2 regions of the Pseudomonas sp. 22526 genome follow, and region 2 is predicted to be linked to the other one. Evidence: predicted binding sites of a transcription regulator. Region 2 holds the regulator's gene; the other holds the start of a gene.

Region 1 (6,622 bases), on a different contig from region 2:
CTGCTTGGTGTAGGTTTCCACCTTGGTCGGATCGAAGGCAAAACCTGTCACGCTCTGGTCAATGACCTTTTCGGTGGAGTTCAGGTTGATGGTCGAGGATACCGAACTGGTGGACTTCGGCGACAGGTTCGAGGTGTCGATACGCAGGTCGGTCAGCACGCCGTTGACGATCTTGCCATTGCCATCGACCGCGTAACCTTGCAGGCGGGCGGTGCCATCGGTGTTGGTGATGTAGCCGTCCTTGTCGGTCTTGAAGGTACCGGCGCGGGTGTAGGTCAGCGAGCCGTTGTCGCTCAGCACGAAGAAACCCGAACCCTGGATACCCATGTCCAGTACGTTGCCGGTGTTGTTCACGTCGCCCTGGCCGAACTGCTGGGAAACGTTGGCCAGGCGCACGCCATTACCAATGGTCTTGCTGCCGGTGCCCAGCTTGGTGGCCGAGTAGACGTCGGCGAATTCGGCACGGGACGATTTGAAGCCGGTGGTCGCCACGTTGGCGATGTTGTTGCCGGTCACGTCCAGTTGCTTGTTGGCAGCATAGAGACCGCTAAGGCCAATATTAAAAGACATATTCCACTCCTTGTGCCGCGTTAGTCGGCTCTAGATACCAATGGTTTGAACTTTGGAGAGCGCCACGGGGCTGCTCAGTCCTGCGAGGTTCAACATCAGCTCACCGCCGGTCTGGCTGATGGTGACGCTGTTGACCGTCGCAGGCAGGTAAGTGACCAGGTCGGTCGCCTTGCCATCGATCTTTGTGCTGGCCTTGAAGCTGTAGTTGCCCGGATCGGCCTTGGTACCGTCGGTCTTGGTGCCGTCCCAGACGAAGCTGGTGCTGCCGGCCTTCTGACTCCCCAGGTCGATGGTCTTGACCGCCTTGCCATCCTTGTCGGTGATGGTCACGGTGACACCGCTGACGCCGGTAGGCACAGTCACCGAACCGGTCATGCTCTTGGTGGTATCGACCTGGGTGGTACCGGTCTGGACGATCACCGAACGCCCCACCAGGGACGAAGCCTGCAGGGCCTGGGACGACTTGTAGTTGCCAGTGATGGAGTTCACCGAGGTATTGAGGGTGGTGATCCCTTCCAGGGTGGAGAACTGCGCCAACTGGGCAACGAACGCACTGTTGTCCTGCGGGTCCAGCGGGTTCTGGTTTTTCAGCTGGGTCACCAGCAGCTTCAGGAACGCGTCCTTGCCCAGCTCATTTTTGCCCTTGACGCTATTGGTGGCCGCCGCCAGGCCGTCATTGCTGGTGGTCGGGGTCTTCTTCGAGGAGTTCGCAAGGATCTCCTTGAGCGTCAGGCCACTGGTGGTATCGGTAACACTCATCTGAGTCGCCCCTTATCACTGACCGAGGGTCAGGACCTTCTGCATCATGGTTTTGGCGGTGTTCATCATTTCTGCGTTGGTCTGGAACGAGCGGCTGGCGGAAATCATGTCGGCCATTTCTTCCACCACGTTGACGTTGGGGTAGTAGACATACCCCTTGGCGTCAGCGGCCGGATGGTTAGGCTCGTAACGCGCCTCGAGGTTGCTCTGGTCCTCGACCACACCCAGCACCTGAACGCCCTGACCGGCCGCGTCCTGGTTCTGGAACAGCGACTCGCTGCCACCGCTTTGCGCACCCTGGAACATGGTGGCGAATACCGGATGGCGCGCACGGTAGGTCTGGTCGATGCTCGAAGAGACCGTCTCGGCGTTGGCGATGTTACTGGCGACGGTGTTCAAGCGAGTGGTCTGGGCACTCATGCCGCTACCGGCAATATTGAAAACACTGGCGAGGGACATGGATTACTCTCCGCGCAGGGCTGACACCAGCCCTTTGAATTTGCTGTTGAGCAGCGTGAAGCTGGCCTGGAAGTTCACCGAGTTCTCGGCATAGTTCGACTGTTCCAGTTGGGCATCCACGGTGTTCTGGTCGATCGACGGCTGCATCGGCGTGCGATACAGCAACGACTCGTTGCCGCTGCTCATGCCTTCGGCTTCGATGTGCCGGCTGTTGGTCATGTTCAGGGCAAAGGTGCCGTTCTTGGCTTTCTCGTTCTGCTCGGCGAGCACGGCGGAGAAATCCAGATCCCGAGCCTTGTAGTTCGGGGTGTCGGCGTTGGAGATGTTGTTGGCCAGCACCTCGGCACGCTTGGCGCGAAAGCCAAGGGCCTGCTCATGAATGCCGAGCGCTTTATCGAAGCTGATGCTCATGTCGGGAAACCTTCGACCAGATTTTTCGTAAGCTGGACATAGCAAGCTGCGTGCCAAGTGCTCGAACCCCGTAAATCAAGGCTTTGCCGGCAGCGGCAAAGCGGCAATGCCAGAAAAGCGGCAAGGCATTTCCGCGAAACGTCAGCAAAGCGGCAATGTCGTGATTGCCGCCCTGCGCCGCCGGCGGAGTCACGGGCACAAAAAAAGAGGCCCGAAGGCCTCTCTTTTCAACAACGACAATCTTACTTCGCCTGGTAAATGATCCCAGGGCTGCACTGGACCATCTGGTAGTGGTCGGGCAATCCATTGAGCGCTTCGGAAGCCCCGAGAAACAGGTAACCACCCGGTTTCAGAGTGCTGTGAATGCGCATCAGGATGTCCTTCTTCACCTCGGCGGAGAAGTAGATCAGCACATTGCGGCAGAACACGATGTCGAACTTGCCCAGACTGGCATAGCTGTCCAGCAGGTTGAACGAGCGGAACTCGACCCGGCTCTTGATCGGCGCCTTGACCACCCAGCGTCCCGGCCCCTTGGGGTCGAAATAACGCTGCAGGCGGTCGGCCGACAAACCGCGACCAATCGCCAGGCTGTCGTACTCGCCGGTCTTGCAGTTGTTCAGCATGGTCCCGGACAGGTCGGTGGCAACGATCTGCACCCCCATCTTCAGTTGCCCCATGTTGACCTTCTCGAACTCATCGATCGACATGGACAACGAATAGGGTTCCTGACCCGAGGAACAGGCCGCCGACCAGATGCGCAAGCGCTGGTTGGGGCTGGCCTTGATCGCTTCCGGCAAGACCTTGTTCTTCAACACCTCGAATGGATAGGTATCGCGAAACCACAGGGTTTCGTTGGTGGTCATGGCATCGACCACCATCTCCCGCAAACCGCTGCGCGGCTGGGTCTGAATGCGCTGAACCAGCTCCCCGAGGGACTTGATGCCTTGCTGTTCCATCAGTTTGTTGAGACGGCTCGACACCAGATATTGCTTGTTCTCGCCCAGCAAGATCCCACAGGCTTTTTCCAGGAACACCCGGAACTGTTCGAAATCCAAATTACCCGTAGACAATGATGCCGCCTCTTAAATCGTGTGACCGCCAGGGATGGATATCCCTAGCTGTTATCTGCTGCTTTGATCCGGTCGACAACCCGGGATGCCAGGTCATCAGGACGAAACTTGGCAAGGAAGTCATCGGCACCGACCTTCTTCACCATCGCCTGATTGAATACACCTGACAACGAAGTATGCAGGATGATATGCAGCTTTTGCATGCGTGGATCGTTGCGTATTTCGGCCGTGAGGGTGTAGCCATCCATCTCCGGCATCTCGATGTCGGAGATCATCATCAGAAACTCTTCTTCAGGCTTCTTGCCCTCGTCGACCAGCTTGCGCAGGTAGTCCAGCGCTTGCCGGCCATCGTTCAGGGCCACCACTTCGACCCCCACGGTCTGCAGGCAACGCGTGACCTGCTTGCGCGCCACTGACGAGTCATCGACCGTCAGCACCCGCAGTGAAACAGCCTTGTGCTGAGTCTCGACATCCACCACGCCCACCGAAATGGTCTCGGGCGTCGGCGCGACCTCGGCCAGCACCTTCTCGACGTCGATGATTTCCACCAACTGATTGTCGACCCGCGTCACCGCCGTCAGGTAGTGATCGCGCCCCGTCCCCTTGGGTGGCGGATGGATCTCCTCCCAGTTCATGTTGACGATGCGCTCGACCGAGCGCACCAGAAACCCCTGGGTCTTGGTGTTGTACTCAGTGATGATGACAAAGGGGTTGCTCAGATCCTGCAGCCCGCCCGAACCGGTGGCCATCGCCAGGTCCAGGATCGGAATGGTCGCCCCTCGAATATTCGCGACACCGCACACCACAGGACTGGATTTGGGCATCAACGTCAGTTTGGGGCATTGCAGCACCTCCCGAACCTTGAACACGTTGATCCCATAGAGCTGCTGCCCGTCGAGACGGAACAACAGCAGCTCAAGGCGATTCTGCCCTACCAGTTGCGTGCGCTGGTTCACCGAATCCATTACACCAGCCATGCCCAGACTCCCCAAAGCTTAAGATCCGACGCGCGCTCATCGCTAAACGGCACGGCGCTTGCTTTTTAACTGTTATGAACGCCAAAACGACATTTTCCCGACGCCTGATATCAAACTACCGCAGATTGCTGTACGGGCTGTCGGCTTTGTTTCTTTTAAACCCTGGCCATCCTGCCGTTGCTGACTCGGTAACCCTGCCTGATCTACTTATCGGCGTCACTCAGGGGTTTCTTGAATTCACCGTAGAAGACTATCTGGCAACCAGTCAAACGCCTGGGCGCTACGAGATCCAGGTCAATCAGCTCGACCCGCGGCTGCGCATGCCGCACTGCGACAAGGAATTGACAGCGACCCTGGAAAGCCCGGCGCAACCGCTGGGACGCGTGACCGTTCGCGTCCGCTGCGACGGCGCCTCGCCCTGGACCGTGTTCGTGCCCGCCCAGGTCAAGCTGTTCCGCGAAGTGGTGACCACCACCCGGCCACTCAAGCGCGCCGGCATCATCAGCCCCGACGACGTGATACTACGCGAGCGCGATATCGGCCAGATCAGCCAGGGCTATCTGACTTCAGTGGACCAGGCCATCGGGCAGAAGCTTGTCCGACCAATGGTCGCCGACCAACTCGTCACCCTGGTTCACCTGGAACAGGCGGAAGTGGTGCGCAAGGGCGATCAGGTGGTGATCTCCGCCCGCAGCGGCACGCTGAACGTGAAAATGCCCGGCGAAGCCCTGTCCAATGGCGGCATGAGCGAGCAGATACGGGTCAAGAACCTCAATTCACAACGGGTCATCAAAGCGCGGATCACCGCGCCGGGACAGGTGGAAGTCGCGATGTAGACGACTGGCGCTGTGCACTGTTGCCCCCTAAACTGTGGCCCATGCAGGGCAACAGCGGCGCGTGCGGGCTTATCGATATTTGAGCCTAAAGTTTTCCGGGGTATTGCCGAAAACAAGTCAAGCGTCCAAATACCCAGAGGTTTTTTTACCATGGTCATCGATTTCAGCCGTTTAAACAGCTCTCCCTCACTCACCGGCAGCACGCGCACCAGCGCCAGCAAGGAAACCGGCGACGCCGACAAGTCCGCGCCGCTGAACGCTCCGGCCGAACAGGCCAGCACCAGCGGGGAGTCGGTACACCTCAGCAATGAGGCTCAACAGTTGCAGAAGATCACTGACAAGCTGCGCGACCAGCCTGCCGTCGACAACGCCCGCGTGGCCGAGTTGAAGCAAGCGATTGCCGATGGCAGCTATAAAGTCGACAGCAACCGTGTAGCCAGCAAACTGCTCAATTTCGAAGCCCAGCGCTAGCCAATAAGGCCTGCGCCAGTTTTTTGGACGCTTAAAACCCAAGGCCATACATGCACGACACTAATTTGCTGCAACTGATCACTGACGACTTTGCTCCAGCTCAACAATTGCTGGAATTGCTGCACACCGAATCCCTCGCCCTGCACGGTCGCGACATGCCGCTGCTGGAAGAGATTCTCGCGCAGAAGCAAGCCCTGATCATTTTGCTCGAGCAGCATGGCCGCAAACGCAGCGAAATCCTCGCCAGCCTGAATCTGCCTGTCAGCCGCGCCGGCCTGGAACAACTGGCCAGCCATTCCTCGATTGGCGACCAGTTGCTGGCCCAGAGCGATGTGCTGACCCAGATGCTTGCCGATTGCCAGGCGGCGAACGAACTCAACGGTCGTTCGATCCAGGTTCAACAGGCCACCACCGCCAATCAATTGAAAATTCTCACCGGTGGCGAGCCTCCAGCCCTCTATGATGCCCGCGGCTCAACCGCCAAGCTGGCCAAGCCTCGCCCGCTTAGCCAGGCTTGACCCCAGAGATGAGCGCGCCCTATCAAGTCGCGGAACATGCTGGCAAAATGCTGGCTCTTGCGTGTAGTCGTATTTTGTCTGGAGATTGATGAACCGTGTTCAATGCCGTAAACGCAGAAGATGCGCCGCAGCCACCCAAGGTGCTCACCACCCCCTTGGAAATCAACTCCACGCTGCGCTTGCTGCAAGACAGCCATGACCCGCTGATCATCACTTTCCACGAACGCAGCCAGCGCTTCCAAAGCTATCTGGTCGAGGTCGATCGCGACAGCAACATGATCGCCCTGGACGAAATGATCCCTCGCGATGGCGAACGCTTCATGCTCGCCGGCGAACCGTTTCGCGTCGAAGGCTTTCACGACGGCGTGCGCATCGCCTGGGAAAGCAACGGCATCCCGACAATCGACGAATCCAATGGCGGACGCTGCTACCGCGGCACCCTGCCGGACGAAGTGGTCTATCACCAGCGCCGCAATGCCTTTCGCGCTGCCCTGAAGCTGGCCCAACTGGTCAACATCGAACTGGGCGGCGAAAAACTCAAGGCGCCGATC
Region 2 (6,622 bases):
CCTGAAGTAGCCCAGCGCTATCAGGCCGCGCTGGTTTGAGCCCCCACCTATAAAAAAGACCTAAGGCTGACTATGGGCACTGAAACACTGACGATCAGCAGCGGACGGATGTTTCGTTATGCGTTCGGTTCGCTGTTGCTGTTGGCGGGTACTGCATTGCTGGTTGCCCAGGGCTTGTCCTGGCTGGACCTGGAGCCGCGCTTGTTGCGTGCGTTGCAGGGTGGGGCGGTGTGTGCCCTGGGAACTGCGCTGGGGGCAGTGCCGGTGCTGGTGATTCGCAAGATGCCGCTGGCGCTGAGTGACACCCTGCTGGGGTTTGGCGCCGGGGTGATGCTGGCGGCCACGGCATTTTCGCTGATCGTGCCCGGGATTGCCGCAGCGGAAAAACTCGGTTTATTACCCTGGGCTTCGAGTGGCCTGATCAGCTTCGGCATCATGCTCGGCGCCTTGGGGCTGTTTCTGGTGGATCGCAAGGTGTCGGGGGGCTGCCCGGAGAAATTGGTGGGCACCCTTGAGCACCCGGTCATCCCGCCGCGTATCTGGTTGTTTGTGTTTGCCATCATCGCCCACAACATTCCTGAAGGAATGGCCGTAGGCGTGTCCGCGGGTGGCGGCATGCCGGAGGCGGACAGCCTGGCCATGGGGATCGCCTTGCAGGATGTGCCCGAAGGCCTGGTGATCGCCCTGGTGCTGGCTGGCGCCGGCATGTCCAGGGTCAAGGCGTTCCTGATCGGCGCCGCGTCAGGCCTGGTGGAACCGGTGTTCGCGTTGCTTTGTGCGTGGCTGGTGAGCCTGGCCGAGATGCTGTTGCCGCTGGGACTGGCATTGGCGGCAGGGGCCATGCTGCTGGTGGTCACTCATGAAGTGATCCCCGAATCACGCCGCAACGGTCATGAAAAGCTGGCCAGCCTGGGCTTGTGTATCGGTTTTTGCCTGATGATGGTCATGGATACGGCACTCGCTTGAGTGCCTTTCGGCAGGTTTGCCCTGCCGAACCTACTCGCCTTCGTCGAAGAAGTTGTTGATCAGTGCCACCAGCGCTTCCAGCGCCTCCTGCTCCTGGTCGCCTTCGGTCTTCAGATGAATCCTGGTGCCCTTGCCGGCGGCCAGCATCATCATTGCCATGATGCTCTTGCCGTCGACCATCGACTCCGGGGTTCTCCCGGCGCGGATCTGGCAAGGAAACTGGCCGGCCACGCCGACGAACTTTGCCGAGGCACGGGCATGCAGACCCAGTTTGTTGATGATTTCAATTTCCAGAGCAGGCATCGCGGGGTAGATCCTTTCAGCTAAGGTCGCGGTGGCGAACCTGGACGTTCTTCAGGGACTTTTGCAGGACTTGGCCCAGGCGTTCGGTCAGGTAGACCGAGCGGTGATGGCCGCCCGTGCAGCCAATGGCAATAGTAACGTAGGCGCGGTTGCTGGCGGCGAAACGGGGCAACCATTTCAGCAGGTAGCTGGAGATGTCCTGGAACATTTCCTCGACATCCGGCTGGGCGGCCAGGTATTCGGCGACCGGCTGGTCGAGCCCGGACTGGTCGCGTAACTCGGGCTTCCAATAGGGGTTGGGCAGGCAGCGCACATCGAACACCAGGTCGGCGTCGACCGGCATGCCCCGCTTGAACCCGAAGGACTCCACCAGAAAGGCAGTGCCCGGCTCTGGTTGGTTCAACAGGCGCAACTTGATGGTATCGCGCAGTTGATACAGGTTCAGGTTGGTGGTGTTGACCTTGAGGTCGGCCAGGTCGGCAATCGGACCCAGCAGATGGCTTTCGTCTTGGATCGCCTCGGCCAGCGAGCGGTTGTTGCTGCTCAAGGGGTGGCGACGGCGGGTTTCGGAAAAGCGCTTGAGCAGGGTTTCTTCGTCAGCGTCCAGATACAGCACATCGCACTGGATATGCCGGCTGCGCACTTCCTCGAGCAGTTCGGGGAAGCGCGACAGATGGCTGGGCAGGTTGCGGGCGTCGATCGACACGGCGACCAGTGGCTGCGTCAGTTCGGTATGGATCAGCGCCCGCTCGGCCAGTTCGGGCAACAGCCCGGCCGGCAGGTTGTCGATGCAGTAGTAGCCATTGTCCTCGAGTACATCGAGGGCGGTGCTTTTACCTGAGCCGGAGCGGCCGCTGACGATGATCAAGCGCATGATTACTGACCGTTCTGTTCGTCCAGGACAACCTTGTACAAGGCTTCGTTGCTGCTGGCGCTGCGCAGCTTGTCGCGTACTTCTTTGCGGTCCAGCATGCTGGCAATCTGCCGGAGCAGTTCCAGGTGCGCATCGGTGGCGGCTTCCGGGACCAGCAGTACGAACAGCAGGTCGACCGGGGCGCCGTCGATGGCGTCGAAATCGATGGGAGCGTCCAGGTGCATCAGGGCACTGATGGGCGCCTCACAGCCTTTGAGGCGGCAGTGTGGAATGGCGATGCCGTTGCCAAAACCGGTGGAACCCAGTTTTTCACGGGCAATCAGGCTTTCGAAGACATCTTGCATCTCCAGATCAGGCACTTCGCGGCTGATCAGGTTGGCAATTTGTTCGAGGGCGCGTTTTTTACTGCCGCCCGGCACGTTCACCAGGGAACGGCCGGGGGTCAGGATGCTTTCAAGTCGGATCATGGGAGGGGAGTGTTAGCGACCCGTGCCTTGGAGAAGGTGGAGTTGCTTTTCCTTATGCTTTTTCAGTTGGCGGTCAAGCTTGTCCGTGAGCAAGTCGATTGCGGCATACATGTCGTCATGTTCTGCATTGGCGACGACTTCCCCACCATGGATGTGCAGCGTGGCCTCGATTTTCTGCTTCAGTTTTTCGACGGCCAGCGTTACCTGCACATTGGTAATCTTGTCAAAGTGCCGCTCCAGTCGGTCGAGTTTTTCGCCGATGTAAGCGCGCAGGGGTTCGGTCACTTCCAGTTGGTGTCCACTGATGTTGACTTGCATACAGCTTCTCCTTCGTTGCCAGTGCATAAAGCGGCAGGTCGATTGACCTGCCACTGAAACGCTGTGGCGAGCCCGGCGGCTACATCAACCGCTTCCGTTCGCTGGAAGGCGCGATCCCCAGGGATTCGCGGTACTTGGCGACGGTACGACGGGCTACCTGAATGCCTTGTGCCTCCAGTAAACCAGCGATCTTGCTGTCACTCAACGGCTTTTTCTGATTTTCCGCGGCGACCAGTTTCTTGATGATCGCGCGGATCGCCGTGGACGAGCATTCACCGCCTTCGGAGGTACTTACGTGGCTGGAGAAAAAGTATTTCAGTTCATAAATGCCCCGAGGGGTATGCATGAATTTTTGCGTGGTCACCCGTGAAATCGTCGATTCGTGCATGCCCACCGCTTCGGCGATGTCATGCAGGACCAGCGGTTTCATCGCCTCATCGCCGTACTCGAGGAAGCCGCGCTGATGCTCGACGATCTGGGTGGCGACTTTCATCAGGGTTTCGTTGCGGCTCTGCAGGCTCTTGATGAACCAGCGGGCCTCCTGCAGCTGATTGCGCATGAAGGTGTTGTCGGCGCTGGTGTCGGCGCGCCGCACGAAGCCGGCGTACTGCGGGTTGACGCGCAGGCGCGGCACGGACTCCTGGTTCAGCTCCACCAGCCAGCGTTCGTTGTCCTTGCGCACTATGACGTCGGGGACCACGTATTCGGCTTCGGTGGATTCGATTTGCGAACCAGGCCGTGGGTTGAGGCTCTGTACCAGCTCGATGACCTGGCGCAGTTCGTCTTCCTTGAGCTTCATGCGCCGCATCAGCTGGCTGTAGTCGCGGCTGCCGAGCAGGTCGATGAAGTCGGTGACCAGGCGCTTGGCTTCAGTCAGCCAAGGGGTCTTGGCGGGCAGCTGGCGCAGTTGCAGCAGCAGGCATTCGCCCAGGTTGCGGGCGCCGATGCCGGCGGGTTCGAACTGCTGGATGCGGTGCAGGACGGCCTCGATTTCGTCGAGTTCGATGTCCAGCTCCGGATCGAAGGCTTCGAGGATTTCCTCGAGGGTTTCATCCAGATAGCCCTGATTGTTGATGCAGTCGATCAGGGTCACGGCGATCAGGCGATCGGTGTCGGACATGGGCGCCAGGTTCAACTGCCAGAGCAGATGGCTCTGCAGGCTTTCGCCGGCCGAGGTGCGGGTGGTGAAGTCCCACTCGTCGTCATCGTTGCTGGGCAGGCTGCTGGCGCTGGTCTGGTAGACGTCTTCCCAGGCGGTGTCGACCGGCAGGTCGTTGGGAATGCGCTCGTTCCATTCGCCGTCCTCGAGGTTGTCCACCGTCGGGGCGGTTTCCTGGTAGGAGGGTTCCTGGATATCGGTATTGGGTTTCTGCTCGGCGTTGTCGGCCAGCGGATCGGTGTTATCGAAGTCGTCGCCTTCTTCCTGGCGCTCGAGCATCGGGTTGGACTCCAGGGCCTCCTGGATTTCCTGTTGCAGGTCCAGGGTCGACAATTGGAGCAGGCGGATGGCCTGTTGCAGCTGCGGTGTCATCGTCAGCTGCTGGCCCATTCTGAGGACTAGCGATGGTTTCATGGCAGGGGCTTAACACCTTATTCGCCGGCGCACATGCGCCATCCACTACAGGGCGCGTGAGCGCCAAACATAAGCAAATTATATGCCTGAAACTGAAGTGTTTGCCTAGAGCGCTGTAACAATAAAAACAGCAGGGTTTTATTGGGGCGGGCGCTCTGGCGACCAGCCAAACACCTCAGGGCTTACAGGCGGAACTCATGGCCCAGGTAAACTTCCTTGACCAGCTCGTTGGCGAGGATGGTTTCGGCGTCGCCTTCGGCGATCAGCTGGCCGTCGTTGACGATGTAGGCGGTTTCGCAGATATCCAGGGTTTCACGGACGTTGTGGTCGGTGATGAGCACGCCGATGCCCTTGGCCTTCAGGTGGTGAATGATCTGCTTGATGTCGCCTACCGAGATCGGGTCCACGCCGGCGAAGGGTTCGTCGAGCAGGATGAACTTGGGTGCGGTGGCCAGGGCGCGAGCGATTTCCACGCGGCGACGTTCACCACCGGAGAGGCTCATGCCGAGGTTGTCGCGAATGTGGTTGATGTGGAATTCCTGCAGCAGGCTTTCCAGTTCCTGGCGACGGCCGGCCTTGTCGAGCTCCTTGCGGGTCTCGAGGATGGCCATGATGTTGTCGGCCACCGAGAGCTTGCGGAAGATCGAGGCTTCCTGCGGCAGGTAACCGATCCCGGCGCGGGCGCGGCCGTGCATCGGCTGGTGGCTGACATCCAGGTCGTCGATCAGGATACGTCCCTGATCGGCCTGGACCAGGCCGACGATCATGTAGAAGCAGGTGGTCTTGCCGGCGCCGTTGGGGCCGAGCAGGCCGACGATCTGGCCGCTGTCGATGGACAGGCTGACGTCACGCACGACCTGGCGGCTCTTGTAGCTCTTGGCCAGGTGCTGAGCTTTCAGAGTTGCCATTACTGGGCCTTTTCGTCAGTTTTCTTTTTCGGCTGGATGACCATGTCGATCCGTGGGCGCGACTCGGTGACCTTGCTGCCGGTGGCGCGGCCGGCGCTGGCCAGCTTCTTGTTGGTGTCGTAGACGATTTTCTCGCCCTGGGTGATGTTGCCATCCTTGTCGACGACTTTGGCGCGGTCGATCAGCACGACGCGGTTCTGCGCGGCGTGGTACTGGATGGTCACGCCGTAGCCCTGGACCGGCTTGGTGTCGCCCTGGGTTTGAATCTGTTCGAAGTAGGCCAGGTTGCCCACCGAGGTCACCACGTCAATGTCACCGGTCTGGGTGCGGGTGATGGTCACGGTATTGCCGGTGACCTTCATCGAGCCCTGGGTGATGATCACGTCGCCTCTGTAGGTGGCTACGCCATTCTTGTCGTCCAGTTGAGCGTCGTCGGCCTGGATGCGGATGGGTTGCTGGCTATCGTTCGGCAGAGCCCAGGCGCTCACGCTTCCCAGTGCTGCGCCCAGACCGAGCAAAATAGGGAGGGTTTTAACGAGCCTCATACTGTCCTCTTACGTTCGATAGCAGGTTCATCCTGCCGTCTTTCAAATACGCTTTCATTCCCTTGCCAGTCGTCACGCCGCCGGCGCCGTCGATTCTAACGTCTTGATCGGTCTGCGCATATTGCTTCTGCGGGAATACTGTCATGCGGGTCGTGGTGATCAGCAGGTTGCGATTTTTCTCGTCGGTGCGGGAAACCCGTACCGAATCGATCAACTCGACCTGGGTGCCATCCGGGTTGACTTCGCCGTGCTCGCTCTGGACGTGCCAGGGGAAGGCGGTGCCGCGATACATCTGCAGGTCCGGCTTGGTCAGCAGCGTCACCTCGCTGGCCTTGAGGTGTTCGACCTTGTCGGACGTCATTTCGTACTGCAGCTTGCCGTCGGGCAGGTACTGCACGCTACGGGCGTTGATGGCGTAGTAGTCGATGGCGCTTTCGTCGACCTGCGCGACCGGCTTGTCGAGGAAGCGTTCCGGGCTGATGTTCCAGTATCCCACCGCCAGGAACAGCACGGTGATGATGCCGAAGATCAGGATGTTGCGAATCTTTTTGCTCAGCATGGGAGGCTCTATAAGTAGGCGGCGTGGGCCGCTTCAAGGCTGCCTTGGGCGCGCAGGATCAGCTCGCAGAACTCGCGGGCGGCACCTTCGCCGCCACGGGCCTGGGTGA

The links. The regulator sigma-54, encoded in region 2, starts transcription at its own class of promoters, with help from an activator protein. The targets are predictions, from matches to a motif close to ANTGGCATNNANNTTGCTNT.
Region 1: flgB (flagellar basal body rod protein FlgB) is a predicted target of sigma-54. The motif match lies at 2,238-2,257, and genes of this name have one in related genera.

Annotation. Positions count from the first base shown of each region.
Region 1 is NZ_JBQENK010000003.1:105,883-112,504, reverse strand. It holds gene flgE (flagellar hook protein FlgE) at 1-570, opposite strand, end outside; gene flgD (flagellar hook assembly protein FlgD) at 601-1,329, opposite strand; gene flgC (flagellar basal body rod protein FlgC) at 1,345-1,788, opposite strand; gene flgB (flagellar basal body rod protein FlgB) at 1,792-2,199, opposite strand; gene cheR (protein-glutamate O-methyltransferase CheR) at 2,442-3,269, opposite strand; gene ACTJKT_RS05275 (chemotaxis protein CheV) at 3,314-4,246, opposite strand; gene flgA (flagellar basal body P-ring formation chaperone FlgA) at 4,321-5,082, shown strand; gene flgM (flagellar biosynthesis anti-sigma factor FlgM) at 5,233-5,553, shown strand; gene ACTJKT_RS05260 (flagella synthesis protein FlgN) at 5,604-6,071, shown strand; gene ACTJKT_RS05255 (flagellar brake protein) at 6,167-6,622, shown strand, end outside.
Region 2 is NZ_JBQENK010000002.1:349,787-356,408, reverse strand. It holds gene ACTJKT_RS04045 (superoxide dismutase) at 1-39, shown strand, start outside; gene ACTJKT_RS04040 (ZIP family metal transporter) at 73-966, shown strand; gene ACTJKT_RS04035 (HPr family phosphocarrier protein) at 997-1,269, opposite strand; gene rapZ (RNase adapter RapZ) at 1,286-2,143, opposite strand; gene ptsN (PTS IIA-like nitrogen regulatory protein PtsN) at 2,146-2,610, opposite strand; gene hpf (ribosome hibernation-promoting factor, HPF/YfiA family) at 2,623-2,928, opposite strand; gene ACTJKT_RS04015 (RNA polymerase factor sigma-54) at 3,008-4,501, opposite strand; gene lptB (LPS export ABC transporter ATP-binding protein) at 4,684-5,409, opposite strand; gene lptA (lipopolysaccharide transport periplasmic protein LptA) at 5,409-5,954, opposite strand; gene lptC (LPS export ABC transporter periplasmic protein LptC) at 5,941-6,513, opposite strand; gene ACTJKT_RS03995 (KdsC family phosphatase) at 6,522-6,622, opposite strand, start outside.